Regions from separate parts of the Pseudoalteromonas sp. BMB genome, predicted to be linked through region 2. Evidence: predicted binding sites of a transcription regulator. Region 2 holds the regulator's gene; the other holds the start of a gene.
The links. Region 2 encodes FliA, which starts transcription of late flagellar genes. Its sites were predicted from a motif close to CTAAAGNTNNNNNNNNNNNNGCCGATA; they were not measured.
Positions count from the first base shown of each region.

Region 1 (18,762 bases), on a different contig from region 2:
GGCTGTGTGTACTAGAATTGGAAAAAGTTGCTGCGGCCTATCAAGACAAGTTGGCAAAAATTCCTTCTGGATTACCTGTACCAGAGTCGCTTATAAATATTTTTTGGATGCAACAGGAACTTCGCGTGTCTTTGTTTGCTCAAACATTAGGAACGGCTTACCCAATTTCGGCTAAACGCGTTCTGAATTCGATAAAAGAGTGCGAAATATAAACTTGCATTTTAGAGTACGACAGTTACTTTATTATATGAGGAAGTAAAGTTTTGGATTGTGAGAAGGAAGCGGCATTGAATATGTCCACACGAGAGAAAAGGAAAAATGCACCGCATCTGCTAGTGGTCGACGACGAGTATTTTAACTATGAAATGCTCGAAGTGGCGCTGTCAGGGGCGTTTGAGCTGAGCTATGCAAACTCGGGCACGAGTTGCTTGTCTAATGCGATTGCTGATCCTCCAGATGCTATTTTGCTTGATGTGTGTATGCCGGGCCTTGACGGTTACGACACCTGTCGAATGTTGAAAAATACACCAGAGACGAAGGACATTCCTGTATTAATGGTATCTGGTTTAGAGTCCGAAAAAGAACAAAAAGCGGGATTCGATGCCGGCTGCGATGCCTATGTGGTAAAGCCATTTTCAATGCAATCGCTATTAGAAAAAATAAAATCAATGGTGTAGGAGCATTATATGATCAATGAAGATAAACGCCGTTTTATGCGTATGTCGGTGGATGCAGTTGCAAAATTAACCGAGCTTGAGTCGGGTAAAGTGCACCAAGGAGTTTGTCACGATTTAAGCGCCACAGGGTTGTCGGTGACAGTGAGCGACCCAATTGAAGCAAATTCAACCGTTGACATTTTCATTGATTCCAGTGGCGATATGATCCAGCCACTTAGTGCTCACGCGACCGTGATCCGCTGTAGTCAAGAACAGGACGAGCAGTGGATTGTAGGGCTTGAAATCACCAAGTTTAATTAGATTACCTAAGCCCTAAAGGTGGTATTGAAGTTTCCTCCGATACCACTATAAATTGCTAAATCAATAGACCTTACAAATTAGGCCTTTTAGGTAAAAGCCTTCTGGATAATTACCCGCAATAGGGTGGTCGGCTGCTTGATTTAGCCTTTCCATAATCAACAATTCTTTACCGGCATCGAGCGCAGCGTCTGCAACGACTTTCTGGAACAGGTTTTGTTCCATAAGGCCAGAACATGAGAAGGTGAGTAATGTGCCTCCTGGTTTTAATATCTGCATGGCAATCATATTGATATCTTTATAGCCACGACAAGCACCGTTAAGCTGCGCCTTACTTTCTGCAAACTTTGGTGGATCCATCACGATAGTATCGAATTGACGACCCTCATCACGATATTGTCTTAGTAGTTTGAACACGTCTTGCTTAACAAACTCAGCTTTCGATAAGTCTAGTTCATTATGTTCTACATTGCGTTTAGCTGTGTCGAGTGCTGGCTGCGATACGTCAACGTTGATTACTTTACTACAGCCACCGCGCAGCGCATAAAGGCCAAATGTACCGGTGTAACAGAAGCAGTTAAGCACTTCTTTGTCTTTTACAAAGCGTTCTAACGCGGCTCGGCTGTCGCGTTGATCTAGATAAAAGCCAGTTTTATGGCCGCCGATGATATCGACTTCAATCTTTAAACCATTTTCGCTTATAAGGACTGGTGCGGTTGGTGCATCGCCTGCAAGCGGTCCGGTAATTTTATCAAGGCCTTCTTTTTTGCGCACATCAACATCTGAGCGCTCGTAAACATGACAATCAGGAAATAGTGATTGCAATGCCATTACTATTTCGCCTTTGTGGCGCTCGGCACCAGCGCTTAGCAACTGACAAACCAAGTAGTTATCAAACTTATCAATTGTTACACCTGGTAGCCCATCTGACTCTGCGGCACACAATCTAAAGCCAGTTAAACCACCTTCAGCGATAACATATTCTCTGGCTGCTAGTGCCCGTGCGAGTTTTTGCTCAAAAAACGCTTGGTCGATATGTTGTGATTCATCAAATGTCCAAATTCTGGCTCGGATCTGAGAGTCTGGACTGTAAGCGGCTGTCGCGAGGTATTTACCCTCATTGCTGTAAATCTTGACGGTATCGCCAAGGGCGGGTTTACCTTTTACTTTTTTAATGGCCTTTGAGAAAACCCAAGGGTGTTTTCTGTTAAGGGATTTTTCTCTGCCAGGTTGCAGATATAGCGCGCAAGTCATATATTTTCTCTAATCTTTCCTGATAGCTGCCATTTTAGTGAAGGGTGTGGCAACATACAATCAGTAATGCCTTTCCCGCTGAATTTGTGTGGGTTTATTTGTCAGATATTAATAAAAGTTGAGCTTAATGACGTTAAAAATGCATGAATTAGAAAAAGCATGTGAAGAGTTTATGCTGTCGACTCCATGTGCAGATACTGCCCATGATTTGTCTCATATCAAGCGTGTAGTTAAAGTCGCAAAGTCACTTTGCGAAGCTGAGGGGGCGGATCCTGCTGTGGTGATCCCTGCCGCTTGGTTACATGATTGTGTTGCCGTAGCAAAAAATCATCCAGATAGGCCGCTGGCGTCTAAATTAGCTGCAGATAAGGCGGTTGCCTTCCTAACAGAGTTGAAGTACGACACGGATAAACTAGAGGCTATTCACCACGCCATTGTTGCACACAGCTTTAGCGCCGGTGTCACACCCACGACATTAGAAGCCAAAATTGTCCAAGATGCAGACAGAATGGATGCGTTAGGGGCGATAGGTGTTAGCCGCTGTATGAAAGTAGGTGGGGCGATAGCGCGTAATCTTTACAATGTAGAAGACCCTTTTTGTGAGCACAGAAAAGCTGACGATACTAAATATACCTTAGATCACTTCTTCATTAAGCTGCTGCATATTAAAGATAACATGCATACCACCGCAGCCCGTGAGCAGGCACAAGCCCGCACCCAATATATGCTGGATTTTTTAGAACAACTGAAATCAGAAATAGCGGATTAAAAATGACGAGATGAGTATCACCTCGTCATTTGCTTTACAAAAACCACCACAAATAGCGCTAATGAAAAGCTACCGGTAAAAGCCTCTACCGCTGCGATCAGCCGGGAGATCCCCACAGGCGTAATATCCCCGTAACCCAAGGTTGTGAAGGTAACAACACTAAAATAAAAGCTGTTCAGCAGCGCCATGACGTTTTCAGATACACTGTTGTCTAAGTCCAGTTGCATTATCTGGTCTTGAAACGAAACGCCAAATAGAAAATAGCAAAATGCACAGGTAATTATCATACCTAAACTGAAGCGAATGACATTTTCCGGCTTTTCTCCATACCCACATAATAAGTCGACAAAGCTGGAAATAAGGTGACGTTTTGAAAATCGTGGATACTGGGCATGCCGCATGCGCAGCTCTTTGTATGTAAAGCGCCCAACCATTTCAAATAGTCCTTGGTTTTCCGCGCCTTTACGTAGTAAACGATAGATCTCTTCGGACTGTAGAAACAAGTCTTCCGCGTCTTCTTTGGCTCGGTTTCTACGAGCTTCAAAAGCTTGCTGCTCTTGCAGTAATTGCTCGCCGAGTTCCATATTATCGATACGGGTGTTTTCAAGCTTTATGCCGAGCAAATTGGTGCTTTCTAAATTACAGCAGTGCAGACTTGCTTCTCTCAAGTCGGCCTTCATTAGCGACGCATGCTTAATGGTATTATTAAACAGGTGCGCCCCTTTCAAATTGGCACGATAAAAGTTGCTATAAGATAGATCATAGCCATGATGATTTTCAAAGTTAACAAGATTGAGCCCTTCTAAATTGGCCCGCTTCAACTCTAAGCCTTGCAGCAAACCGCCGCGCTTGGCGTAGCGTTCAAGCTTTTGGCTTAGCTCTAAGCCACCTTTATCGAATTTATTGTCATGCCAAAAGCAGTAACCTGAGCCCATATCGATTTCACTGCATTTTTTTCCCTCAGGTGACACATATTGGCAAATGGGTTTATCAGCCATAGCTTGCCTAAATCAAAATGCCTTTTTCATTAAGCGTAGCAGCAAAAATAATAAATACGGTGATTTAACGAAAAAATCTTTCTAATTTATAGAGTGTTAGAAACCACACTATTGATGAGTTTATTGCCATCATTGGTCAAATTCATCATCTTACATGGCGTTTGCAGTGACTCTGATAAGTTGCTCATATTATAATGCATGCTTTAGTGACTAAGAATTTGTTACCTTGCAATATCAATTGAAGAAAAGCCGAAAGCGTAAGAGCGTTGCGATAAAAATAAAAGCTGGCCAAGTATTTGTGTATGCGCCAGAGCAAATTTGCGAGCGCTGGTTACATAATTGGGTGGAAAGCAAATCCGATTGGATAAAATCAAAGCTTGCTCTAAAAGTCATACCTGAGAGCCCTCGGCCACTGGAAACAGGAATTGTGCAAGTATTCGGCGAGATCTTTACCATTCAAAGAGGCGAAAGCACGACCTCTGTAATTGATTTTGATAACAAAAGGGTTTTACTTAAGGCTGTCAAAAATGAATGGCGTGAATTAGTTGCGCTGTTAAGCGAAACGCTAAATGACTATGTAGATATGGTTATTGCGCGCTATCAACCTGATATTCAAGCTCGCTTTGATACACTAAAAATACGCGTTTATAAAAGCCGCTGGGGCAGTTTTTCATCTAAAGGCGTACTTGCGTTTAATACGCTTTTGATTGGTGCGCCTAAGTGGGTAATCGATTATGTGGTAGTGCACGAACTTTGCCATTTTCATGTCATGGCACACAATTGCGCATTTTGGCGCTTGGTAACAAAGCACTATGGCCACGACCATAAAATGGCTCGGCGTTATTTACGTGACCACGGTCGTGACTTGATGATTGAGCATTAGCATAGTGTCCTGTTTATGCCTATTATTTCTCGGGCCTCGCTTTTGCCGCGCGTTTTAACAGCTTTTGAAATGTCGGACATTCAAAATGGCTTGGCGCTGGGCATTTGGCAGCGTGATAGAGGCCATCTCGCATTGCAGTTAAATGCTTAATGGTTTCATTTAATTCATCCGCTTTGGATTGTAACTTCACCCTATCAATATCCGCTTTACCCTCAGGGGTAAACATGTCCGCTATTTCATCTAACGAAAAGCCTGCGTTTCTGCCTAGTGTAATAAGCGCTAGACGTTCAAGTATCGAAGGGGGGAAAACACGTTTGAGCCCTTGTCGACCAACCGATCGGATCAGTCCTTTTTCTTCATAATATCTAAGCGTGGATGCGGGTAAACCTGACTTCTTTGCAACTTCACTGATATCCATTCTTTCCCTTGACTTAAAGTTAACTTGAACTAGTAGGATAGCGGCTCTCAGTAAAAAAGAGGAGTAAAAATAGTGGAAAGCCTATATTCGATGTTAATGCCAGCAGTCGCGATTGGCGTAGGTGCAACACTTGTTATGGATTTGTGGGCATTTATGCTCAGTCGCTTATTTGCCATAAAGGGCTTAGATTATGCATTGGTTGGTAGGTGGATTGGACACTTGTGTAAAGGTCAACTCACGCATCAAGGTATCGGGCACAGTAAATCAATATCTGGTGAAGGTGTCATTGGCTGGTGCATGCATTATCTCATTGGGATTGTATTCGCCTTGGTGTTACTACTGAGCGTGGGCAAGCCTTGGTTGACTGAGCCTAGCCTTTTCATTGCGTTAGTTTTTGGTTTAATAACGTGTGTTTTTCCATTTTTTATTATGCAACCCTGTTTTGGTGCAGGGGTCGCAGCATCTAAATTACCAGAGCCGAATAAGGCAAGGGTAAAAAGTATGGCAGCACATTTGATTTTTGGTTTTGGATTGTTTTTAAGCTCGTTTATATATGTAAGCTTGTTGTGAGATAACAAAATAGAAGGTGGTGGAGGGAGCTGGATTCGAACCAGCGAAGGCTGAGCCGTCAGATTTACAGTCTGATCCCTTTGGCCGCTCGGGAACCCCTCCATCATTTGGAGCGTTTACTTTAAAAGTGGTGGAGGGAGCTGGATTCGAACCAGCGAAGGCTGAGCCGTCAGATTTACAGTCTGATCCCTTTGGCCGCTCGGGAACCCCTCCATACATTTTAAAGCGTTACAATTTGAAAGTGGTGGAGGGAGCTGGATTCGAACCAGCGAAGGCTGAGCCGTCAGATTTACAGTCTGATCCCTTTGGCCGCTCGGGAACCCCTCCGAAATTGTAACTGTTGTTTATGGTGGAGGGAGCTGGATTCGAACCAGCGAAGGCTGAGCCGTCAGATTTACAGTCTGATCCCTTTGGCCGCTCGGGAACCCCTCCTAAACAACGGCGGTGATAATAACAAAGTTTTTTTCGAAGTAAAGAAAACTACTAAAGTTTTTCGGAAAAAGGCCGATAAATTCATAATTAGCAAAATAATCGGTTGGAATACATGCAAATTGATGGCGTTTTAATCAGTGAGTCGCAATTAGGATCCGCATTGAACATTAGTGTTCATGAGACGCGCTCTGCCGATTTCGCCATGCTGTTATCTATGCTATCAACCGATGCATTAGATTTTAGCCAATTTCACCTACCAAAATCTGAAGCTGCCGCAAAAGATAACTCAGAAGAAACACTAAAAAAGCAATTTGAAATAGGTCCACAAAAGCCGCTTGCGCCAAAAGAGTACAATATGCTTATTGGTCAGTATAACGCGCAGCTGGTATCTATGGGGGCGATGGCAACCTTGCGATTGCAAGAAAATTTAAATCCAGAACCTTTTGCCGCACGAAATGATAAAAAGCATATTCCACTCGAAGTTGTAGAAAATTTAGAACCAGCGGTTAAAAGACGGTTGGCGAGCGCGCAAGGTAAACTGGCCTTAGTTGCTGATAAGGCAATGGATGCGGCTGGTTTTTATGATCAAATTGCAACGGGTGATATGCAGAGTATGTTACGCGCGACGGCGTAACAACATTAGCTGCTTTTACTCCTTCAAAATTGAGCAAGTTTAAGACAACTGGTATTAAACTTGTCATTTTACAGCTGTTTGCTTCGTTACTAGACTGACATAAAACGCCATGCTTATCGCGCCTCATGTCTAATACCAATTGAATTAATTCTCTAATCAATTTGAAGGGTGAAATAGCATATTAGCTTCGTTAAAAATTTCTCATTTAGAACAACTAAATAGCAAAATTTTTGCCTTGCTACTAAAGCTATTTCCCCGCTTCAAGATAGATCATTTACTTAATACAACTGGTATAAGCTAAACGGCCTTTAATCATCCTTAGCTTGCTTCAAGCTTTTTTATTGCTTTGTATCTAATCTCTAATTCAGACTATTTTAGCTACCGTGGCACTTTTTATACTTTTTATCACTGCCGCACGGACAGAGGTCATTTCTACCTACTTTGGTTGTAGGCGTATCGTACAATTCACCATCTAAGTAATACCATCTGCCTGCTTCGATAATAAAATTTGACCGCTCATGGAGTATATAGTGTGTGTTTTCTGCGATATAGTGCGCCTTAAACTCAACAACCCCCTGAGTAGCTTCTACTACTTCTTCTAGCACTTCCAATTTTATAAAGCGTGCGTAATTAGCAAATGCAGCAATATCGTCGACACTATTTTGTGCTTGTTTAGCCTGGGCGTAGGTGTCATGAATATACTTTGCATCTTTTAAGCAGTATGCAGTATAGCGAGAGCGCATGAGTATTTGTGGACGCTCTGCGAATTTTTGTCCCTTAAGGTACGGCTCACAACATTGCGAATAGGGAAGGGATGAATTGCAATAACAAGACATAAAAACTTCTGTTTTAACAAATTTATATCTCGTTATTGTAGCTGGTTAAGCGCTTTGAAAACAGTGGATCGCAACGTCAGATACCGGCAGTTCCATTTTGTTGATAGTTTGCACTGATGTAATATCAGTCCAAATCACCACTGCAGCGAAATTACCATTGCTGATAGCACTTTTAAGTACATACTCAAGGTCGTATATGTGCTTTTGCCTAATGACGAGCAACTTGCTTGCATCAACTGAAGCACTTTCTAGTAGTGACTTGTTTGGTACATTATCGGGCGCAACGAGTAGCGTCCAGCCTTGTTTATGCTGACATTTATGTAAAACTTTAAGTAACTCTAAGCTAGCGACGATCTCATCTTCAACGAAAACATTATTGATTTCGTTAAGTGTGTAATAAGTCGAATTGTTTGGCTGTAGAAGTGTATTGCTGTGTAACATAATTGTCTCACTGGTTATCTATACAGTATTTGTATACAGTAGTTTATACAGTGTGTGAATGCAAGGGAAATTGCTAGCTTTTTAATCAATATTCAAGCTTAATTTTTATTTAGTTTAAATTTTCAATATAAAACAAATGGTTGTGTTTTTTTGAAATAAAAGCTTAATTGACGAAAGTTCAGTATGAGTAATACCAATTCGCTTAATTAAGTGATTTATTTTGAGGCGAGAAAATCTTGTCGATAACCAGACGAAAACTTTGCTATTTAGTTGTTCTAAATGAGAAATTTTTAACACAGTTAGCGCCAGATTTGCTCCTTCAAATTGAGCAAGTATTAAGATTAATTGGTATAAAGCAATTGGAAGTTTTCTCAGATGCTATACAGTAGTTTTCCTACTGTATCATTTTGATCGTTGCAGAGGATAGGCGTACGTTTACTTAAGAGAGGCTTAGCTACGCCTAGCCTACGTTTTTTTGGAGAGTCAAATTTAATTTACTGGCTAATATGCTGTAGTTGATGAATTTGCTCGTAAAGTGTTGCAGCATAGCACTGTGCATCTCTAAAGCGCTTAGTTGTAAGGAAGCGGCGTACATCTAGTAGTACCTGTTCGGCGCCTTTGTGCCCTTGGCTGCTGGCCAAACTTAACCAAGCGGCTGCATGAAAAGGGCTGGGTGGCACTCCTTGACCTTTCATAAACAACAAACCTAAAAAAAACTGTGCCTTCAAATCACCAGACATCGCCGCCAGTCTTAGCCATTTTGCCGCGAGCGGAAAAGATTTTTCTTTAAGGTAATAGAGGCCTTTTTTCAAAGCTTGGGTATTGTCGTGAAGATCTGGGAATTTTGCGTCTGCTTTTAATGGCGACGTTACAAATTCAAGCACATTCAGCAGCTGCTGTTCTAAGTCATGGTTTGCTGAGTTGTCGGTGCTATTTTGATCCATATCTTTATTCGCAATAATGTTGATAAGCAGAGTGTAGCTGAATTTTAACTATTTTGTCCGAGTTTTAAAGTGATTCGTGTTAAAATCCAACCACTTGTTCCTCAAATTTGTAATTTTAGTTATGCTCGAGCGGTTATTTTCACTGCAAGCTATGCACACCAATGTAAGGACTGAGGTGGTTGCTGGCTTGACGACATTCGTTACTATGGTTTACATCGTTTTTGTAAATCCTGCAATGCTAGCAGAAGCTGGTATGGATCACGGCGCTGCTTTTGTAGCAACTTGTATCGCAGCCGCAATCGGCTGTTTTATTATGGGGCTATGGGCAAACTATCCGTTAGCGCTTGCGCCTGGAATGGGCTTAAACGCCTTTTTTACCTATGGTGTTGTGCTTGGCATGGGCTATACATGGCAAAGTGCATTAGGCGCGGTATTTATGTCGGGCTGTTTATTTCTATTTTTGAGCGTATTCAAAGTTCGCGAGTGGGTGATCCAAGCTATACCTATCGTGCTAAAGCGTGCGATCGCGGCAGGTATTGGCGCATTCTTAGCGTTAATCGCGCTAAAGAACGCGAAAATTGTTATCGCAAGCGATGCTACATTAGTACAACTCGGTGATATCACTTCTCCCGGCCCGCTATTAGCCATTGCGAGCTTTTTTGTTATTGCGGCGCTTATGTACCGTGAAGTCAAAAGTGGCGTGCTTATCAGCATTTTAATGGTAACGGGTATTGCGTGGGGACTTGGGCTTGTAGATTATCATGGGGTTGTTGATATGCCCCCAAGCATCGCGCCGACCTATATGCAGTTGGATTTGAACGGAATTTTTGAGCTTTCCATGCTTAGCGTGGTGTTTGCATTTTTATTTGTCGATTTATTTGATACCAGTGGCACATTGGTTGCGGTGACGCAAAAGGCCGGATTATCTGACGAGCATGGTCGCATGCCAAGGTTGGGTAGGGCACTGTCAGCTGACAGCACTGCGACGATTGCAGGCTCAGTGCTCGGTACCTCAACGACGACTTCATACATCGAATCAGTGTCAGGTGTATCTGTCGGTGGTCGCACAGGGTTGACGGCCGTGGTCGTGGGGATCTGCTTCTTACTCATGATATTCTTTGCGCCACTGGCACAAATGGTTCCCGCATATGCGACGGCAGGCGCGATACTGTATGTGTCGGTATTAATGCTACAAAACCTAAAGTTGATTAATTGGGATGAGATGAGCGATGCTATTCCTGTCAGTGTTGTGTTATTGATGACACCGCTTACGTTTTCAATCGCGCATGGTATTGCTTTGGGTTTTATTTCTTATACGGCAGTTAAGTTGGCGTGTAATAAGGCAAATGAAATCAGTATCAGCGTTTGGGTACTGACAGTACTCTTTATCGTTAAGTTTGCTTTTGGTTAAGCAAGTGGGTTTACTTCATTTGTAATAAAAAAGGCTGGGAGACCAGCCTTTTACGTAAATGATGGTGTTACCATTTCTTCTTCGGTGCAAACAATACGTCCAAGTCGTCTTGTTCTTGCTCTGCTTTCTTTTTCACCGCTGATGCGTTGGACGCTCTAAGTTCGCTGCTGATCTCTTCTAAATAACCTTCCAGCTGTGCTTTTTTCTCTTTTACATAGTCATCATTGTATGAGACGGCGCAAATTGTAGCGTAAGCTTTTTCAAAGTATTGTCTTGCTGAACCGACCATGTTTGCGGTTCTCGCTGAAAGCCCTCGTTTTATCTGGCTTTCAACATTGATTTTAAGCTGAAAGCGCTCCAGCCTACGGTCTTCATTAACGAACAGTTGAGTGTCTACTTTACCTTTACTATGCTCTGAGCGTAATAGTTGGCGTAATTTCTTTATGCCTTGAACTAATGCGATAATTTGCTTGTCATTGTCAGGAAGTGCTATCGAGTCTGAGTCTGCTGTTTTTTCAGGCTGAGTATTTAAGCGCTCTTGCGACTCGTGTAAGCGACTTTTTAATTCTTTCGAAGTCGGAGACAACTCCACCATTGCGGCTAAAGCGTCATGCACGCGGCGCTGAATGATACGGATCATGACTTCAGACATCGGAATATTGCTGCCATTCATGATGACGTCTTCCGCTTCTTCTATTACGCGTTTTTGCTTAGCAAGTTCTTTGCGTCTCTCCGCTTCTTGTTTCTCTTTATGTTGCTGGATCGCGCTTACCCAAACTGCTATGACGATAAGTGCAACAATCAACATTATTATAATAGAAACAAACATACTGAAATCTCTTTCATGTAACCACCAGTGTAATTTTTTAATCTTACATGAATTCGTACTATTCTGAACAGGTTTACGACAATAACCTGTAAAAAAGATAAAGAATTCATTATTTTTTAGTATAGTCGATGCCTAAATGAGCGGTTAGTTTTAGTGAAAGATAGTCGCCAGGTTTAGCTCGTGAGTTTGCAAAAGCGTGTCAAAATATTCGCTATTTGGCCAAGTGACTGTCTGAGCGTCAGTGAAAATGCTGATATTTAGTACCTCTTGGCTACCTCATTTTTACCAAATGTGCTAGCCTACATAAGGTCGTAACAGGCGGTTTTTTATCGCTTTGCACTGAACTCGCTAACAAAGAGCGGTTTTGCTATGGGCTGATGCTCAACATCAAGAGATCATAAGAATAAAAGCAATATGAAATTACAACAATTGAGATATATCGTCGAAGTGTTGAATCACAACCTTAATGTGTCAGCGACGGCGGAAAGTTTATATACCTCTCAACCTGGTATTTCAAAGCAAGTGCGCATGCTTGAAGACGAGTTGGGGGTACAAATTTTTGGCCGTAGCGGTAAGCATTTAACGCATGTTACGGGCGCAGGTAATGAAATTATTAATATTGCTCGTGAGATCCTTTCTAAAGTGGAAGGGATCAAAGCGGTTGCAAATGAACATACCTTACCAGATCAAGGTAAACTGAACATCGCAACGACGCATACTCAAGCTCGTTACGCGTTACCTCCTGTGATCCAAGGGTTTATGAAAAAATACCCTGCGGTTTCTTTACATATGCATCAAGGTACGCCACAGCAAATCTCTGATGCTGCTGCTCGAGGTGATGCTGACTTTGCTATCGCTACCGAGGCGCTGCATTTGTACAGTGATCTGGTCATGCTACCTTGCTATCACTGGAATCGCAGTATTGTGGTCGCCAAAGACCATCCTCTCGCACAAAAAGGCAGTGCACTGACGGTGCAAGACGTCGCTAAATATCCGTTGATCACCTATGTATTTGGCTTTACTGGCCGCTCAGAACTGGATAAAGCATTTAATGCTCATGGTTTGGAGCCACACATCGTGTTTACTGCAACAGACGCCGATGTGATTAAAACCTACGTAAGATTAGGACTCGGTGTTGGCGTATTAGCGTCAATGGCACTTGATGAAAAGTCTGATAGCGACTTAGTTTGCATCGATGCGAGTCACCTATTTGAAGCAAGTACGACGAAAATTGGTTTCAGAAAAGGAAGCTTCCTAAGAGGCTACATGTACGATTTTATTGAGCGATTTGCACCGCATCTCACAAAAGATGTGGTAGAGCGTGCAAGTTTGCTACGAAATCAAGATGATATCGACAAGCTATTTGAAGGTATGACGCTTCCGGTGAAATGAAGACTTGAAAAGTATATGAAAAAGGCCTCAACAGAGGCCTTTTTCGATACTGTTATTCGTACGGAAGCGGATCTGTTGCCTTGTTTAGTTCAAACGCTTCGAGGCGCTCTTGGCAAGCACCACACTTACCACATGCTTTTTCGCGGCCGTTGTAACACGTCCAAGTGTCAGCGTAATCTAAGCCCATTTTTAGACCGTCGGTCAGGATATCAATTTTTGAGTTGTTAAGGTAAGGACTGACAATTTCAACGGCGTCGTAGTTCGCAATGCGGCAAACATCATCCATCTTTTTAACGAACTCAGGGCGGCAATCCGGATAAATTGCATGATCGCCAGAGTGAGCACCGTAAAATACCTTATTTGCTTTTAGAGAGACAGCGTAACCTACCGCAAGAGAAAGCAAAATCATATTGCGATTAGGCACAATCGTGCTCTTCATGCTCTCTTCTTCATAGTGGCCTTCTGGCACGTCGATGTCATCTGTTAGGCTAGAGCCTGACAATAATTGATTGATAGCAGAGATATCAACGACCTTATGAGCAACGCCGAGTTTAGCACATACGTCAGCGGCAACTTGTAGCTCTTTTACATGTCGCTGGCCATAGTTAAAAGACAGTGCATAAACCTCATGGCCCTCGCGGACAGCCTTGTTTAGTACAGTGTAAGAGTCCATTCCGCCGGAATAGATTACGACAACTTTTTCGCTCATAGGTGATTTGCCTCGATTTTGATAGAGGTTTACTTCAGGGCGCGATATACTACACGGCCGCTGGAGAAATGACAATTTTCTCGCGGTATTTTTCGACAACTTTATCTTAAACACGGGGCCATTTTGTACAAGGTTAACGAAATATTTGAAACAATTCAGGGTGAAGCAAGCTTCACTGGTACGCCTTCAATCTTTTTACGTTTGCAGGGCTGTCCAGTTGGTTGTGCTTGGTGTGATACCAAACAAACCTGGGAAACCAACGACACTTTTATTGTTTCATTGGATAACACTGTAGAAAAAAAGGCTGACTCAGAGTGGTGGGCGAACGCGAGTGCTGACGAGATCTTGGCGATTTTCGAGGCGCGGGGCTACCAAGCCAAACATGTGGTGATCACCGGTGGTGAACCTTGTATGTTTGATCTTCGCCCATTATGCGAGTTATTGCATAGTAAAGGGTACAGCACACAGATCGAAACCAGTGGTACATTTGAGATCCTCGCGCCAGCTGAAACTTGGGTTACCGTGTCGCCAAAAATTAATATGCGTGGAGGTTACAAAGTACTTCCAAGTGCAATGGCTCGTGCCGATGAGATAAAGCACCCCGTCGCAATGCAAAAGCATATTGAGGAATTAGAGGTGTTATTTGCACAAACTGGGGTTGAACCAAAGCTAGTGTATCTTCAGCCAATCAGCCAAAAAGCCAAGGCCACTAAGCTTGCAATAGACAATTGCAAAGCGAAAAATTGGCGCCTATCAGTTCAAGTGCACAAGTATTTAGGGATTAACTAAAGCGATTTGCCTAAGCGTATTTTAGCTAAAAATGCGGTGTGTTTAAGCTGAGGCATTGAACAAACCGCGATGCTTAGGCGTTAAGCGCTATGTAGAGGTTAATAACACTCGTTACTGACCATTTCGATCATTCTTTGCGTTTCGCCACTGTTCTCAAATTGATAGAGATTACGATTAATATCTTTGAGCAATTCACGCCAATGTGGCTTTTGCTTGCTAAGCGCAAAGTAGAGGTGATTATACTTTATAGGTGGCGTCACGTTTTCTATGTTTCTTAGTAATTCAATTTTCTCAGCTCTAGGTAAGTCTGAATAATTGACCGTAAAGCGCAGTACTTTTGGATCGCCTATTACTAAATTTACGCGTTTACCGACGAGTAACTTCACCAGCTGTAAATCATTTACGGCCTCTACAGTAACAAATTCACCATTATCCATCATAGCATCAAACTCAGGGGTATTCTGATAGCCCCTCACGACACCAATGAGTTCATTCTTAACTGAGTTTAGATTGCCATCAAAGCGGTCTTCTTCACCTCTTCGTTTCAAAAAGCCGATTTCACCACCAGGAAAGGCATTAGATAAAGCAAGTAGCTCTCTGCGGGTCTTATTCTTGTGATTGTCAGACGGTGCTGAATCCTCAATATAGTATTCAGGGAATAAAATATCGGCTTTTCCCGTTTCCGCGGCCCTTACGGCACGAGCCCAAGGCAAAAATTCAACATACACTTGATAATCTAAGTCTGTAAGCAGTGCGACGGCAAACTGAAAGGCCCAGCCTTTATTGCAGAGGTTTGCACCGATATAAGGTGGCCAATCTAATGTCACAATATGAATGAAGGCATTTTTGCCTTTCTTATTGTATAGATAGCCCCCTTGATACTTTTCTCCAGCAACAAGGCGAAATTCACCACCCTTAAAGTAGGCAACGTTTAAATTCTCCCCATAGATGAAACTACTAAACATGAGAAAAAACATGAGTAATAAGGTCTTTATAATCATCAAAGTCGAAAAAGCGTAGCGAATAGATAAAGTGTAGTGAAAGGAGGTGAAATTAAAAGGAATAATATAAAAAACCAAGGGGCAGTGATGCCCCTTGGTAATCTAGAATATGAAGCTCTACTCTTACTGCACTAATTCTTGTTCAGAGAATGTGTCTGCAAAGAGTGGGCTAGTTAGGTAACGCTCTGCAGCGCTTGGCAAAATAACCACGATGTTTTTATCAGCATTTTCAGGTTGCTCGGCAATACGCTTTGCGGCAACTAGGGCTGCGCCTGAAGAAATACCCACTAAAATACCTTCGTCTTTCATCAGCTGGTGTGCCATTGCAATTGCATCTTCATTCGACACCAACTCAACGCCATCAATAAGCTCAAGATCTAGGTTGCCCGGAATAAAGCCAGCGCCAATCCCTTGAATTTTGTGTGGACCTGGTTTTACTTCGTCGCCTGCAAGGGTTTGCGTGATAACTGGTGAGTCAACTGGCTCAACAGCGATTGACTTAACATTTAGGCCTTTTTCATTTTTAAGATAGCGTGAAACACCAGTGATCGTGCCACCCGTACCAACACCCGCAACGAAGTAATCGATATTACCTTCAAGTGCATCAAAAATTTCTGGACCCGTTGTTTCAAAGTGGATCTTCGGGTTTGCTGGGTTTTCAAACTGTTGCAGTAACACGTATTTTTCAGGGTTACTTGCTTGGATTTCATTTGCTTTTTCAATCGCGCCTTTCATGCCCTTGGCGCCTTCTGTCAGCACTAAATTTGCGCCAAGTGCTTTAAGTAGTTTACGACGCTCAAGGCTCATCGTATTTGGCATAGTAAGTGTCAATTTATAACCGCGAGAAGCAGCAACGAAAGCCAATGCAATACCAGTGTTACCTGAAGTCGGTTCAATAAGTTCTTTACCTTCGCTAAGAAGACCCGCTTTTTCAGCTTCCCAGATCATAGACGCACCAATACGGCATTTAACGCTGAAGCTTGGGTTACGCGCTTCCACTTTTGCGTAAACATTGCCGCCAGAAACGCGATTGATTTTAACCAGCGGTGTATTACCGATAGTTAGACTGTTATCTGCATATACTTTAGTCATTTGTGTTCCCTAATCTAGGTTTGCTTGTATTCCATCACTTTACTGCGCATTTCGCAAAACGAAAGGAAAGATTGGCTATAAGATATATCAAATTTGCTTATAGCCAATAGTTATTTAAAGTTTGATATTTAAATCAACCAGGCATAACTGAACTTTATAAATACCGTCTTTTCGTCTTTAGTTATCTTTGACAAATCATCGTCTTGATAACCATGATCGGAATAGCCTGCAAAGAAAACGGTTTGTGGGTTTAGTTTGTAGGAATAGAGCAGTTGGGTGCTGATACTTTTATAAGTCGCATCAACATCGTCATTATAATTGCTCTGGTTTCTCGAAATATCCGTGTTGATGATTGCCAATCTTAGATAGCTATTAATGTTAAATTGGTAAGTCAGGCGTATATCGCTCAGATTTGCGGTATAAACTTCCGCGCCATTCGCTTTCATTTTTTCGAATGTGTGGCGCAATCTAACTTCAAAATGTTTGCCAAGATTGACGTTAATAACTGGGCGGGCGAAATACAAATCACCAAGACGGTTGTTTGCAAGGTCAACGCGGTTTCCTTTACTTAAGTTTAAGCCTGCGAAAACACCGGCCATTGGCTTGAACTCCATATAGGTCCACTGTGAATTCTCGGTAAATAGATCGGTATTGCCGTCAATCGCTAAACGGGTTTCATCATGTCGCAGTCCAGTGCGTTTTCTATGTTCAACACCAAAATCAAGAAAGCTTTGCAATGGGCCGTCAACTGCAAAGTTGGTTTGCACTTCTTTTTCTAATAACTCGCCTTGCTCGTTGTGGGAAATATCCCAGTCGGCATACCAACGTGCACGGTTCCACCAGTTGTTGTCATCGCCATACCAACGGTACTCACCGCCAAAAAGAAATTTATTAAAGTCGACCTGAGTGATAAAGCCCATATCGGTTCTAAGTGCTGCATCGCGAGCTTGATAGCTGGTAAATGCTTTCCAATGCTTGCGATTATGCTCATAATTAACGTAATAGCCAGCACCACGGTCATCTTCGTCAATCACTCTGAGTACACTTTCGTTTAGGTCGCACTCAGCGAGCGTACTATCACATAACGCCTCAGCAAAAGCGCTATCATAGTCTGTATCTGAGCCAATTAGCTGCACCTGTAAGGTATCGTTATCTGTTGGCTTGTATTTGGTGTCTATACTCGCAACTTGGTTGCGATAGTCGTCGCTTTGCTTAGTTGTCGATGTCACGCCTACTGACAAGGTTTTGTTTAGGTCATGACGATATCTCAGTGCCATGTTTTGGCTTTTTCTCTCTAATGAGACAACGCTCGAGCCCAGATTTCCAGGAACAACGACATTGAGTCTTTCATCGTTGGCAATAAATCCTGCAAAAGTGTGACCGTTTTTATTACCGGTAAGCTTGACGCCATAATCGGGAGCCGAAATGTTCCGAGTATGAATAAGGTTAAGGTGAGAAGAAAAGTAATCGGAATTATCTAAAAAGAATGCCCGTTTTTCAGGGAAAAATAGGCTAAAGCTATTGTTAACGCTCAATTGTCCCGTGTCAGCTTCAACTTGTGAGAAATCAGGGTTTAATGTTGCGTTTAGCGTCATATCTGGTGTGATAGCCCACTTTACGTCTAAACCCGGCTCGACATTATTGTCATCGTGCCATGGCTCTGCGATACCATCATCTATATCGCGAGATTCTTGCCTATTGGTGACTAGTGTTGGAATAACGGCAAAGTTACTCCCTTGCTTAGCCTTAGCAAATCCTTGATATTTTGGCATCTGACAGATCCAGCAAGAATTTGCATGTCGCAATTGCATGCTGGATATACGCAACCTTTCATTTCTTGGATAAAAACGCAGAAACTCTAAAGCCATTGTTTTGCTCTCGAGGGAGTCGTTAAAATTTAATACACGAAGTGGGATTTCAACTTCAACAACATAACCGTCTTTGTTTATCTTTCCGACACTATCCCAGATCCCATTCCAAGAACCATTTTCACTTTTAGTGAGTTCGTTTTCAATTGAGTCTTGTTGTACACCTAGTGGATTGATGAAAAACTGGTAAGCGCTTTGGGCATTGTTAAATGAATCAATTTTAATGCCGACAAGGTCGTCTTCCCAGGCGCGGTCACGGTCACGATAAAATGCGCGGATCAATTCAGGATTAGGGTCCTTTGCATCAAAAGCAATAAATAAAGATTGGCCATTCTCATATACGTAGGCCTTAGTTTGTAATGGGCTTGATTGGTTCTCGTATGGCCAAGTGATGTTGTTGATATCTATTTCTAATGCACGTTGCCAAATATCGGCTTCAAGTACACCATCAATTTTTGCAGAACTGTCGATAAATGGGATTTTATTTGGGTCTAGTGCCCATGTTTGGCTAGATAGAC
Region 1 is NZ_MBQA01000192.1:11,581-30,342, forward strand. It holds gene hrpA (ATP-dependent RNA helicase HrpA) at 1-212, shown strand, start outside; gene BB427_RS17725 (response regulator) at 294-677, shown strand; gene BB427_RS17730 (PilZ domain-containing protein) at 687-977, shown strand; gene BB427_RS17735 (class I SAM-dependent methyltransferase) at 1,038-2,228, opposite strand; gene BB427_RS17740 (HD domain-containing protein) at 2,356-2,997, shown strand; gene BB427_RS17745 (ion channel) at 3,015-3,995, opposite strand; gene BB427_RS17750 (M48 family metallopeptidase) at 4,222-4,878, shown strand; gene BB427_RS17755 (helix-turn-helix domain-containing protein) at 4,901-5,296, opposite strand; gene BB427_RS17760 (DUF2938 domain-containing protein) at 5,369-5,866, shown strand; tRNA gene BB427_RS17765 (tRNA-Tyr) at 5,884-5,968, opposite strand; tRNA gene BB427_RS17770 (tRNA-Tyr) at 5,995-6,079, opposite strand; tRNA gene BB427_RS17775 (tRNA-Tyr) at 6,109-6,193, opposite strand; tRNA gene BB427_RS17780 (tRNA-Tyr) at 6,214-6,298, opposite strand; gene BB427_RS17785 (VC2046/SO_2500 family protein) at 6,411-6,932, shown strand; gene BB427_RS17790 (YchJ family protein) at 7,307-7,768, opposite strand; gene BB427_RS17795 (SulA-like leucine-rich domain-containing protein) at 7,814-8,209, opposite strand; gene BB427_RS17800 (tetratricopeptide repeat protein) at 8,704-9,153, opposite strand; gene BB427_RS17805 (NCS2 family permease) at 9,275-10,564, shown strand; gene BB427_RS17810 (hypothetical protein) at 10,632-11,393, opposite strand; gene cysB (HTH-type transcriptional regulator CysB) at 11,808-12,785, shown strand; gene queC (7-cyano-7-deazaguanine synthase QueC) at 12,838-13,494, opposite strand; gene queE (7-carboxy-7-deazaguanine synthase QueE) at 13,618-14,283, shown strand; gene BB427_RS17830 (substrate-binding periplasmic protein) at 14,382-15,248, opposite strand; gene cysK (cysteine synthase A) at 15,408-16,376, opposite strand; gene BB427_RS17840 (carbohydrate binding family 9 domain-containing protein) at 16,505-18,762, opposite strand, start outside.
Region 1: the regulator FliA is predicted to act here: its motif matches at 6,350-6,376, upstream of BB427_RS17785 (VC2046/SO_2500 family protein).

Region 2 (12,671 bases):
TGCGTCGGGGTCATCATATTTTTGTGCTGCTTGCTGATTCGCAACATCATTTAATTCCTGCTCGGTTGCGACCACCCGCTTACCAATACTCATGATACTGGCGCGTAACTCTGCAACTTCGCTGCGTAAAATTGCTATTTGTTGCTCAGACCCTTGTAGTGAGTTCGAAAGTTGCGCGGTTTGGCCCTGCGCATTCTGTAATTTTTTACCCAGCACAAAAACAAACCTCAAGCATACTAACGCAAGTATGCTTGAGGTTATTGATATGACGAGTAAAACGGTTTGTGCGTTTACTACTTCAGACATCTAAATATGACTCAGCTCATCCCATTCGTCATCACTTAATAGCTTATTAAGATCGACTAAGATCAATAGCTCGCCTTCTCGGTTTGATACGCCTTGGATAAACTTAGCGCTCTCTTCAGTGCCGATGTTTGGCGCGCTGTCAATTTCCGAGCTACGTAAGTAAACCACCTCAGCAACGCTATCGACTAAGATACCAATAACTTGCTTCTCGGCTTCGATTATTACAATTCTCGAATTATCCGTCACTTCCGCACTTTGCAGACCAAACCTAGCTCGTGTGTCTATAACCGTTACAACGTTACCACGTAGATTAATGATCCCGAGTACGTAGCTTGGCGCACCTGGGACTGGTGCAATTTCGGTATAACGTAATACTTCTTGCACTTGCATTACATTGATGCCGTAAGTTTCCTCTTCAAGCTTGTAAGTAACCCATTGCAATACTTCATCATTACTATCAGCATTTTTGTCTGCAGAAAGTAGTCTATCTTGGCTCATGGTTTCACTCCATCAATATACTAGTTACTGCTCTCGACTATCGAGGCCTTGTTCTAGCAAACGGTTTAAATTCTCTACATCAATCAGCGCGCACATTTTCTCTTTAATCACCCCAGCCAACCAAGGCCGTTTACCATCTGCTGTGCGCCACTTTATGTCTTCAGGCTTGAGTGTTAAGTTGTTGACTAGTTTCTCTGCTAACAGTCCCCAGTTACTATCCCCAAGCGTAATCAAATACTGGTAATCCAGAGCATCTTCTAATTTTGGTGTTAACTTCTCAGGCATTACCCATCGCGCAGTATCAACAACATTAAGCTTTTCTTCACGATTTAGCATCACGCCTTTAAACCATTTAGGTTTACCAAAGAGTTGATTGACCTCACCCAGTTGGTGTATTCCCCCAAGTGATTTAAGCGGAACCGCCAGTGTTAAGCCTGCAACTTCAAAAAACAATGCCTGAAATTCACCTTCTTGATAGGCTTCCCTTGCAGAAACGGATTCTATCGTTGTCTGTTCTTTGATAATAGATGTATTTTCAGTGACTTCAAGATCTTGAGCTAATTTACTCGGTTGTTCTTCAATAACTTCACTCACCGACTCCTGAGGCTCTGTAGCAACGACAGCTGGAAGGTCTGTATCTTCAAGTTCGGATTCCGGCTCTTTTACTTGTTCAAGTAGCTTTGCAACCGGTGATAATTCGCATTGCTCAATCTCTGGCTCCTCTTGTAATAGGGCGCCAAGATACTGCTTCATCACCTTTTCATTTGCAAATAAATGCTTACTCATTATGCTCTCTAGCTTAACTGCTTCAAATAGTCCAAAAGTGCACGATAAGCGAACACGCCTCGTGATTTAGGACAAAATTGTACTGGGACTTGCTGTGCAAGACTCGCATCCCTAAATTTAGTATCTACAGGAACCACACCTGGCCAAACAGCCTCTTTGTATGTTGCTAGCAACGTTTTATACGCCTCCAACGACGCTTTGGTCCGTTTATCATACATAGTTGGAATGATAGTATATTGATACTGTTTCTGCTGTGAAGACTGCATCAGCTCCATCGTGCGCATCATTCTATCTAGTCCCTTCAACGCCAAAAATTCAGTTTGGACAGGCACTAAAATTCGCTCACTCGCTGCTAATGCGTTAACCATCAGTACCCCAAGCACTGGTGGACAGTCTAAAATAGCATAGTCATATTGATCCGCTATTTTTTCGAGCGATTTCTTTAAGATAAGCCCCATGCCCGTTTTATTACCCATACTACGATCAAGCGTAGCAATGGCCATAGTGGCAGGCAAAATATCAAGATTCTCTATGGTTGATGGACAAAGAGACTGTAAAATTTCTTCACTCGTCATGCTGCTGCCGCGTGCAAAAATATCATACACACTGACTTCTAACTCTTCAGAATCAATACCAAAGTAATATGTCAGTGAAGCATGTGGATCAGTATCAATAAGCAAAACTCGGTGACCCTGCTCAGCAAGAATGCCTCCTAAGCTCACCGTCGTCGTGGTTTTACCCACGCCACCTTTTTGATTTGCTACTGTCCAAATTTTCACTCTATATTCCTTCGCTCATCACTATTGATTTCGTTCAATAGATACTATACCAACTCAGTGTTATTCATTCTTTTTAGACGTTTGATATTTACAAGCTTCAAGCAAAGCAACCAAGTGATGACTTAGTCTATTGGTTACCCGCTTCTTTATTAATTCTCGCAGCAAAGTCTTGTAGGGCGATACTATCCGACGAAAGTCCAGCGCCAGCGACAGCTTGAGGCATACCATAAACAACACAAGTCGCTTCATTTTGTGCCCAAATAGTGGCCCCTACCTGTTTTAGCATACGAGCACCATCTCGGCCATCTGCGCCCATTCCCGTTAAGACAATCGCTAACGTGTCGCCACCATAAGCTTTTGCAACACTTGCAAATGTCACATCAACGCTGGGCTTATAGGTGATCCTTGGACTATCATCTTCGAACACTTTTAGTGTCTTACTACCACCGCGATTTTCAACCAGCATTTGCTTACCGCCAGGGGCTAAATAGGCCACCCCAGGCATTAATCTATCACCTTGCTCGGCTTCCTTAACCTTAATCTGGCATAAACTATTCAATCTCGCTGCAAACGCAGGTGTAAATGCGGCTGGCATATGCTGGATCAGTAAAATTGGATGAGGAAAGTTTGCAGGCAGCTGAGTTAGTATGGTTTGCAGTGCAACGGGTCCACCTGTTGATGTGCCAATTGCAACCAGTCCATATTTCTTACCCGACGCTCTAGCACCCGCAGCACTAGACGTACCACCAGATACAGGCCTCTGAAAACTTCTATCCGGTTGAGGGATCGTTGCTCGTCCTGCATCAGCGCGAGTTGCTCTAGACTCGACGCGTTTTGGCGGAGTCGTAATAGTAGGGCGAGTAAAACGGCTAACGCGACGGCGGCCAATTTCCTTTACCTTATTTTGTAACGACTTAATTGCTTCTTCGCTATTACGAGCGATGTCTTCAAACTTTTTCGGTAAAAAATCTACAGCGCCCGCATCCAGTGCATCTAACGTAGCACTAGCGCCTTCACGAGTTAACGAAGAAAACATTAAGATTGGGGTCGGAGTGGCCTGCATGATCTGCTTCACCGCACTGATCCCATCAAGCACAGGCATTTCCACGTCCATCGTAATTACGTCTGGACGCAATGAAGCGGCCTTTTCAACCGCCTCCTTTCCATTAACTGCGAAATCTATAACTTTGATTTCACTGTCTTTTTCTAAAATTTCACTGACTCGACGACGAAAAAAACTAGAATCGTCTACGACTAACACTTTAACTGCCATTGGCAACGCTCTTTAATTTGCTCTACAGCAGAGCAGCAAATGCCGCTCTAGAATTCGAACTACGCCTAATAAAATTAGGCGTAGTGTTTTAATAAGTTGGGGACATCAAGGATTAGCGCAATACCACCATCAGATGTGATGGTAGCACCAGCCATACCTGGTGTACCTTGTAATAACGCATCTAGTGGTTTGATTACGACTTCCTCTTGGCCTATCAGAGAATCAACCACAAAACCGACTTGTTTAGTGCCAATTTGCGCAATGACAACATGGCCTTCAGCCTTTCTCATGCCCCTGTTCGCACCTTTTACCAACCAATGTTCAAGATAAAATAACGGAATTGCTTTTTCTCTCACTATGATAGTCAACTGACCATCAACCACATTCGTTTTGGTCAAATCTAAATGGAAGATCTCGTTCACGCCGGCAAGTGGTAACGCAAACGTTTGCTCTCCGACTACCACCATCAAGGTAGGCAAAATAGCCAATGTAAGCGGTACCTTAATCTCTAATACGGTACCAACACCCAATTCTGATTGGATATTTACCGAGCCATTCAATTGAGTGATCTTCGTTTTAACAACGTCCATCCCAACACCACGACCAGAAATGTCTGAAATTTGCTCTTTTGTTGAGAACCCTGGTGCGAAGATCAAATTATAGGCTTCGGTATCGGACAGTCGGCTTGCTTGATCGGAGTCAATAACGCCTTTATTTATAGCAATCTTTTTGAGCTTTTCAGGGTCCATACCGGCACCATCATCTCGAATCGTGAGAAGAATGTGATCTCCCTCTTGAGATGCTGACAATGTGACTGTACCCATTCTTGGTTTGCCCGACGCTTCGCGTACGTCAGGCATTTCAATGCCATGATCTACTGAGTTTCTCACTAAGTGGACCAATGGATCTGCAAGCGCTTCAACCAAATTTTTATCTAAATCCGTCTCTTCGCCCTGTAAAACTAGGTTGATTTCTTTTTTCAAGCTGCGAGCAAGGTCTCTCACTACTCGAGGAAAGCGACCAAATACCTTTTTGATTGGCTGCATCCGCGTTTTCATCACGGCGCCCTGCAAATCAGCAGTGACTACATCAAGGTTCGAAATAGCTTTACCCATGCTTTCGCTGTTGGTGTTATTCGCTAAGCTAACCAAACGGTTACGAACCAATACTAATTCGCCAACCATATTCATGATTTCATCAAGACGTTTAGTATCAACTCGGACCGTGGTCTCAGCTTGTGCCGCAGGTTTCTTCGCAGCGGCTGGTGTGGAAGCTTTTGCAGCCTCGGGCTCTTTTTGCGGTGCTGGTGCTGGAGTCGCAGGCTTAGCTTCAACTTTGGGCGCAGGCTTTGGTGCAGGTTTCGGCGCTGGCGCGGCTTTAACAGGCTCTGGTTGCGCAGGTTTAGTCTCTGAAACCTCTACTGGCGATTCATCGACCGCTTTAGGTGCACTGCCTTTACCATGAAGCTCGTCCAACAAAGCTTCAAACTCATCGTCGGTAATTTCTTCGTCGCCAGTAGACCCACTTGGGGCTGCTGGTGAGGTTGATTTAGCCTTAGGTTCACTCGCTCCTGGGGCAACAGCATCTTCTGCATTTGGTGCTCCACCGAATTTACCAACACCATGAAGTTCATCTAAGAGGTTATCGAATTCGTCATCAGTGATATCACCATCATCTGAGGTTGATACAGCTTCAGGTTTAGTTGCCGGAGCAACAGCAGGCGCATTACCCGAACCGTGTAATTCATCTAAAAGATTTTCAAATTCTTCTTCTGTTATCTCATCGATGCTGGAGCCGCTATCATCGCCTGAACCAACATCGGCGTCGAATAAAATATCATCAGCACTTAAATCTGGCACCACAGGTTCTGACTCAGAAGTAGGTTCGTCAATCACTTCACTGACTTCGTCTTCAGATGCAGGCTGGCTAAGTTTGTGGAGTGTTTCAAGCAACACAGGGTCGGCCGCTTCTGGTTCCTCACGGTTTTGAATACAAGCGAACATTTCGTTGATCGTATCCAAAGATTGCAAAATAACATCCATCAGTTCGGAAGTTACTTTTCGTTGCCCTTGTCGTAGTACATCAAACACGTTCTCCGCACCGTGACAGGCATCGACCAGTTCGGTCATACCTAGGAAGCCAGCCCCACCTTTTACGGTATGGAAGCCACGGAAAATCGCATTGAGAAGTTCTTTATCTTCAGGATTATTTTCTAGTTCAACAAGCTGTTCAGATAACAGTTCTAATATTTCGCCTGCTTCAACAAGAAAGTCCTGCAAGATATCTTCATCGACTTCAAAGCTCATACACACTCTCCAACTAGAAGCCTAAACTAGATAGCAAGTCATCGACTTCGTCTTGACCAGAAACCACGTCATCTCGCGATTCAGCGTCAATAATTGGACCTTCAGGTCCAGACAATTCATCACTGATAGTCTCGGTTGTTTTTATTTCGTTTTCATTCGCTTTCACAGCAGTTGAAGGTGCTTCATCTGAAGTACCAAAAACAGTCAGGAGGTGAATGAGACTATCTTCTACTTCTCTCACAAGCTCAATGACGCGCCGAATAACCTGCCCAGTCAAATCCTGATAGTCCTGAGCCATCAGCACATTAGTCATTAAACCTTGTAATTCGTCTGTACGTGTCTTTGAAGTCTGCATAAAGCTGTCGAGATCATGACATAGAGATTTAAACTCACCGAGTTGAATGTCTCTGCTCATCAATCGATCCCAAGTGGGCTTTATTTGCGCTAACTCATCCGCTAGGTTCTGCGCAAGAGGTAAGCTTTCTTCGACCGCGTCCATCGTTTTGTTCGCAGCGCTTTCTGTCATTTCCATAACATAATTAAGACGCTGCTTGGCGTCAGGAATAGCCTCTGTCGTGAGATCTGCGAGGCGAGTATCCAGCTCAAAGTTCTTCAAGGACTCGTGTAATTGGCGAGTCAGCTTTCCGACTTCTGCAAATAACTCCGATTGCTCTTTGTTAGCAGCTTCTAAAATCAGCTGGTCAGCTTTTTCTTGTTCACCTTGTTCTAGAAGCTCAACAAGTTGCTTAGCTTGTTCAAGTGTAATTTGAGGCGCAGCATTTACAGACATAGGCCATATCCCCTTGCTGTTAGCCTAGTCGCTCAAATACTTTTTCAAGCTTAGTTTTGAGCGTACCTGCAGTAAACGGTTTAACAATATATCCGTTCACCCCAGCTTGCGCTGCTGCAACAATTTGTTCTTTTTTCGCTTCTGCGGTAACCATCAACACTGGAATGTGCTTAAGCTTTTCATCTGCGCGTATTGCACGAAGCAAATCAATACCTTGCATGCCCGGCATATTCCAATCAGTTACTACAAAGTCAAACTCCTGATTTTGTAGCATCGGAAGTGCTGTACTACCATCATCAGCTTCTTGAACATTGGTAAAGCCTAAATCTCTTAATAGGTTTTTGATTATTCTTCTCATAGTAGAGAAATCATCAACCACGAGAATCTTCATGTTCTTATCCAAAACTTCCTCCAGTGAGGTTCGAACCCAACTATTTTATGTACTCTAATTTATCCAGTCATTGATTTTAGCTTTAAGCTTTATCATTGCCTGACCGTGAATTTGGCTTACTCGAGATTCACTGACATCAAGGATGGCACCAATCTCTTTTAAATTCATTTCGTCGTTATAGTAAAGTGATAAAACCAGAGCATCCCTTTCGGGTAACGCTTTGATAGCATTTACTAAAGACTCGTTAAAACGTTCATTTTTAACGTTATTAAACGGTTTGTCTAGCGCAAAATCGCTGTTTGCTGGGGTTATCACGTCTTCATCAACCCCAAGATCCTCAATACCGATGACTTTACTTGCATTTACATCATGTAAAATATGATGGTACTCATCTAGAGATATATCAAGTTTTTCAGCGATTTCAGTGTCTTTTGGTTCTCGACCAAGGAGAGATTCTAACTCGGAGATAGCTTCTGCAACCATTCTGCTATTTTTGTGAACAGAACGAGGCGCCCAATCACCACGACGGATTTCATCCAGCATTGCGCCTCGAATACGGATCCCCGCAAAGGTTTCGAAACTAGCGCCTTTAGTTGCATCGAAATTTTTAGATGCTTCAATCAATCCAATCATACCTGACTGGATCAGATCGTCGAGTTGCACACTTGCCGGAAGTCGAGCAATCAGGTGGCATGCCACTTTTTTGACAAGTGGAGCATGCCGTTCAACCACCTTATGAATGTGGTCTGAAGTTTGATATCCCGCAGCTCTATTGACCGGAGAAGCCATAATCACCCGTTTACAAGTTGTTCAATGAAAAATTCTAGATGACCAGAAGGTTGATGCGGAATTGGCCATTTAACTGCCTTAGCAGCTAGTCCCTTAATCGCAATCGCCGCAGGGGAACTCGGAAATAAATCCACGATAGCTCTTTGTCTGCGAGAAGATTTACGCATGTTTTCGTCAAACGGTACGGTGGCCACTAATTCCAGTGCTACATCAAGAAAACGGTCTGTAACTTTTGAAAGTTTAGCAAATAATTCTTGCCCTTCACGCATACTGCGGACCATGTTGGCAACAATTTTAAAACGATAGACACCATGCTCTCTGCTCAAAACTTTGATCAACGCGTAAGCATCTGTAATGGAAGTCGGTTCATCACACACCACAACCATCACATCTTGTGCAGCTCGAGAGAAGCTCAGAACCATATCTGAGATACCAGCTGCGGTATCAACAATTAAGACATCAAATTGCGTGTTAAGCTCGCTAAATGCACGAATAAGTCCTGCATGCTCTGCGGGAGTCAGCTCTACCATACTTTGAGAGCCTGAGGTCGCCGGTACAATTTTAATTCCAGCGGGACCTTCTACGAGAATCTCATCTAGTTCACATTCACCCGACAACACGTGCGACAGATTTTTTTCTACCCTTAGACCTAACATCACATCACAGTTTGCCAAGCCCAAGTCCGCATCTAAAACGAGAACTCGCTGTCCTTGTTGGCCCATAGCGATGGCAGTATTGAGCGAGACATTGGTTTTACCCACCCCACCTTTTCCACCGGTCACGGCTATTACTTTTACACCCTGGTTGCTATTTTGACTCATTCTACGCAGGCCACTTGCTTGATCTAAAACTGTGTTAATCATACATTCCTACTGACTCTGACGCTACAGGTACACGTCGAGAGTGCTGTGCTTTTATTCTTTTTAAATACAATTGCTCAGCCTTTTTTACTAGCTTTTGAGCATTTGCTACGCGAATGTCTTCTGGCACTCGCTGACCGTTGGTAAGATACCCTATTGGCAAGCGATTTTGAATCGCTATGCTAATTATCTCACCTAAACTTAGACTTTCATCAAGTTTTGTGAAAATACAGCCACTTAAATTTACTTTTTTGAAGTGTCTTACTGTTTCTTGTAACACATTCATTTGTGCTGTCGCACTTAATACTAAATAGCTGCGAATATCTACTCTCGCGCTACGCATAAGTGTATTTAACTGTTCAGTTAAGCGCAAATCTCTTTGACTCATTCCCGCCGTATCTATTAATACTAGACGCTTATTGCGTAAATGATAAAGCACTTCTGCAAGTTCATTTGCATCTTTAACTTGCTTAACCGGACAACCAATGATTCTACCATAGGTAGCTAACTGCTCGTAAGCGCCAATTCTGTAGGTATCAGTCGTTATTAACGCCACTTTATCTGCACCGTATTTTTGTGCACCTAATGCCGCTAATTTTGCAACCGTTGTGGTTTTACCAACACCAGTTGGACCCACCATCGCAAATACTCCACCTTGACGAAGAATATCATTGTTAGTGGTGTGCATTTGGTTGATCACCATGTTTAACAATGCATTCCAGGCTTCTTTACGAGAAACATCATCAGGGATAAAGCATGCCATTTGCTCAGCAACGTCTTTGTCTATGCCCATTCCTTCCAGACGATCTACAAGACACGCACGGGTTGGATCGCGACGAGCCATTTCTTGTTTCATTAGACCAGATACTTGATGTTCAAGTAATTGACGAATAGCGTTCATTTCTTCGCGCATTGCACTCATTTCGTCAGGCTTGGCATTTAACTCAGGTAAATCATCACCAAAACCGTTGTCTAACTCATCCGACTCGCCCCAATGCTGTGGCTGCTCAAATGCATCATCATCAAAGTCAAAAGATTGGCGACGAGCTTGCTGTGGCTTCGCTTGGTGCACCGGTGCAGCAGTTTGTGTTTTACGTTGGCTGCTTAACATTTGCTCTGTATCAATTCCCGACTGTGAGAACATAGAAGCAAGTTCTGGTGAGCGTGGGCGCGGCGCTTGACGCTCAAGCAATGCTTCTAAGCTATCAGCAACTTGCGCTTGCTTTGCTGGCTGTGCTTGGCGAGGCTCAGGACGGACAAAGCGGGTCGGAGCCTCGTTTGAGGCAGTCGCACGGGCAGCGGGAGCTTGCTTAACAGGTGCTGCAGCACGGTCATTATCAATTGCTGCGACGATTTCAACACCATCTGCTAACTTTTTGTTAGACATAATGACAGCATCTGCACCAAGCTCTTCTTTTACTTCATTTAAAGCCGTACGCATATCTTTTGCGAAGAAACGTTTAATTTTCATGTTACAGCCCCTTTATCCTCTATTGTCCAACCGAGCTCACTATCTTAATTTGTCTTTCTTCCGGCACTTCTTGATATGACATCACTCTAAGACCTGGAATTGTATGTTTAACAAATCGAGATAACACACTTCTTAACATACCTGAGGTTAATAAGATGGACGGTTCCCCTAGCATTTCTTGGTTGTGATGTGCTTCTCTTAATGATTCTTGAAGCCTCTCAGCCAAGCCAGGTTCAATACCTGCCCCCTCATCACCTGCGTTCTGAAGTGACTGATGCAACATCTGTTCCAACTCAGGCGCCAATGTTATGACAGGAATTTCTTCTTCGCTTCCAACGGCATCTTGAACAATCAGTCTACGTAATGAAATTCTTACCGCAGCCGTTAATACATCAGGGTCTTGGCTACGTGGTCCGTACTCAACTAAGGTTTGTACAATCGAGCGCATATCTCGAATTGCAACGCCCTCATTAAGCAGATTTTGTAGCACTTTTACCACGGTAGTGAGCGGTAAAATATCAGGTACTAAGCCTTCTACTAATCTAGGGTGACTTTTCGCAAGCATATCTAATAGATTTTGTACCTCTTCATGGCCAAGTAATAGTGACGCATTATTCGTTAATAATTGACTGATATGTGTTGCCACCACAGTTGCAGCATCTACTACTGTATAGCCAAGCGAATGCGCCTCATCTTTTTGGTCTGGCTTAATCCATACTGCATCTAGGCCAAATGCAGGATCCTTAGTCTCTATGCCTTTAATTGGCCCAAACACCTGCCCTGGGTTAATTGCGAGCTCATCGCCATGCTTCAACTCACCGGTTCCTGAGCCAACCCCCATTAAAGTAATATTGTATGCATTTGGATCTAATTCTAGGTTATCGCGAATATGTACCGGCGGTACTAAAAAGCCCAGTTCCTGAGATAGCTTTTTACGCACCCCTTTAATACGACTGAGAAGCTCCCCGCCTTGGGCTTGGTCAACTAGAGGAATTAGGCGATAACCTACCTCTAAACCAATCACATCAACAGGTTGTACATCATCCCAACCAAGCTCTTTTTGATCTTGTTGATGGCCACCTTTGGCTGCAGGTCCTTTGGCAGCTTGTTCCGCCTTTTCGATCTCCGCCTTTTTCTTTTGCTGACTTGTGTAATAGGCTATATAGCCAAGTAATACGCCTAACCCTAGGAAGGCAACATGTGGCATGCCAGGAACGAGTCCCATGGTGATCAAAATGCCTGACGCGATAGCCAGCGACTTTTCATTACCCAGTTGGTTTTTAAACTGATCGCCCATGTTGTGCGATTCATTTTGACGCGTTACGACAATTGCAGTGCCAATTGAGAGTAAAAGAGAAGGAATTTGCGCGACCAGACCGTCACCAATTGTCAGCATGGTATATACTTCCATCGCGTGACCAAAGCTTAAATCATGCTGGATCATCCCAACGAAAAGGCCACCTATTATATTAATGGCAAGGATCACGATACCTGCAATAGCATCACCTTTAACGAATTTACTTGCACCGTCCATTGAACCGTAAAAGTCAGCTTCTCGAGTCACTTCTTCACGACGAGCCCGGGCGTCATCTGCAGAGATAAAACCGGCATTTAAGTCCGCATCAATGGCCATTTGCTTACCCGGCATAGCATCAAGGGTGAAACGCGCAGACACCTCAGAAATACGACCTGCACCTTTGGTAATTACAACAAAGTTAATAATAATAAGGATAAGAAATACAACTAAACCGACGGCGTAGTTACCACCAATAACAACACTACCAAAGGCTTCGATCACCTTACCTGCCGCATCACCACCATTATGACCTTCAAGTAATACGACGCGAGTACTCGCTACGTTTAGTGCCAATCGCATGATAGTCGCGATCAGTAGTACCGCCGGAAACATACCAAATTCAAGTGGCTTCAAGGTATAAACAGTCACCAATAGCACCACAAGTGCCAATGCAATGTTGAAGGAAAATAGAATATCAAGCAAAAAAGGAGGTAGCGGCAGAATAACCATGCCAAGTGCTGCAAGCACCAACAATGGAGTACCCACACCTTTAGCATATTCTTTTTTATCTCGATTGAGTTGTTGTAAAACTGCTTTAAATTCCATAACTTAACACAAGCAAAAAATTGACACATAGCAACAAATGCAATATGCGTTCCAATTAATAGCTTATTTTTATGAGAGCAATTTTAATGCTTCAAATCGTCTGGAATTGGTAAATCTCGAGTAAGTGCAACGGGTCTTTTCCCTTTGCCCTTTTGAAAACGATTCAGCTGAAATACATAAGCAAGTACCTGTGCAACCGCAGTAAACAATTGTTCAGGGATTTGATCACCTACTTCTGTGGTGTGATAAAGTGAACGAGTCAATACGGGTGACTCCACAATCGGCACTTCATTTCCTTTG
Region 2 is NZ_MBQA01000013.1:134,287-146,957, reverse strand. It holds gene BB427_RS01925 (DUF2802 domain-containing protein) at 1-306, opposite strand, end outside; gene BB427_RS01920 (chemotaxis protein CheW) at 307-804, opposite strand; gene BB427_RS01915 (chemotaxis protein CheW) at 829-1,590, opposite strand; gene BB427_RS01910 (ParA family protein) at 1,599-2,369, opposite strand; gene BB427_RS01905 (protein-glutamate methylesterase/protein-glutamine glutaminase) at 2,497-3,642, opposite strand; gene BB427_RS01900 (chemotaxis protein CheA) at 3,717-5,948, opposite strand; gene BB427_RS01895 (protein phosphatase CheZ) at 5,962-6,738, opposite strand; gene cheY (chemotaxis response regulator CheY) at 6,758-7,141, opposite strand; gene BB427_RS01885 (RNA polymerase sigma factor FliA) at 7,184-7,918, opposite strand; gene BB427_RS01880 (MinD/ParA family protein) at 7,921-8,781, opposite strand; gene flhF (flagellar biosynthesis protein FlhF) at 8,774-10,249, opposite strand; gene flhA (flagellar biosynthesis protein FlhA) at 10,269-12,371, opposite strand; gene flhB (flagellar biosynthesis protein FlhB) at 12,455-12,671, opposite strand, start outside.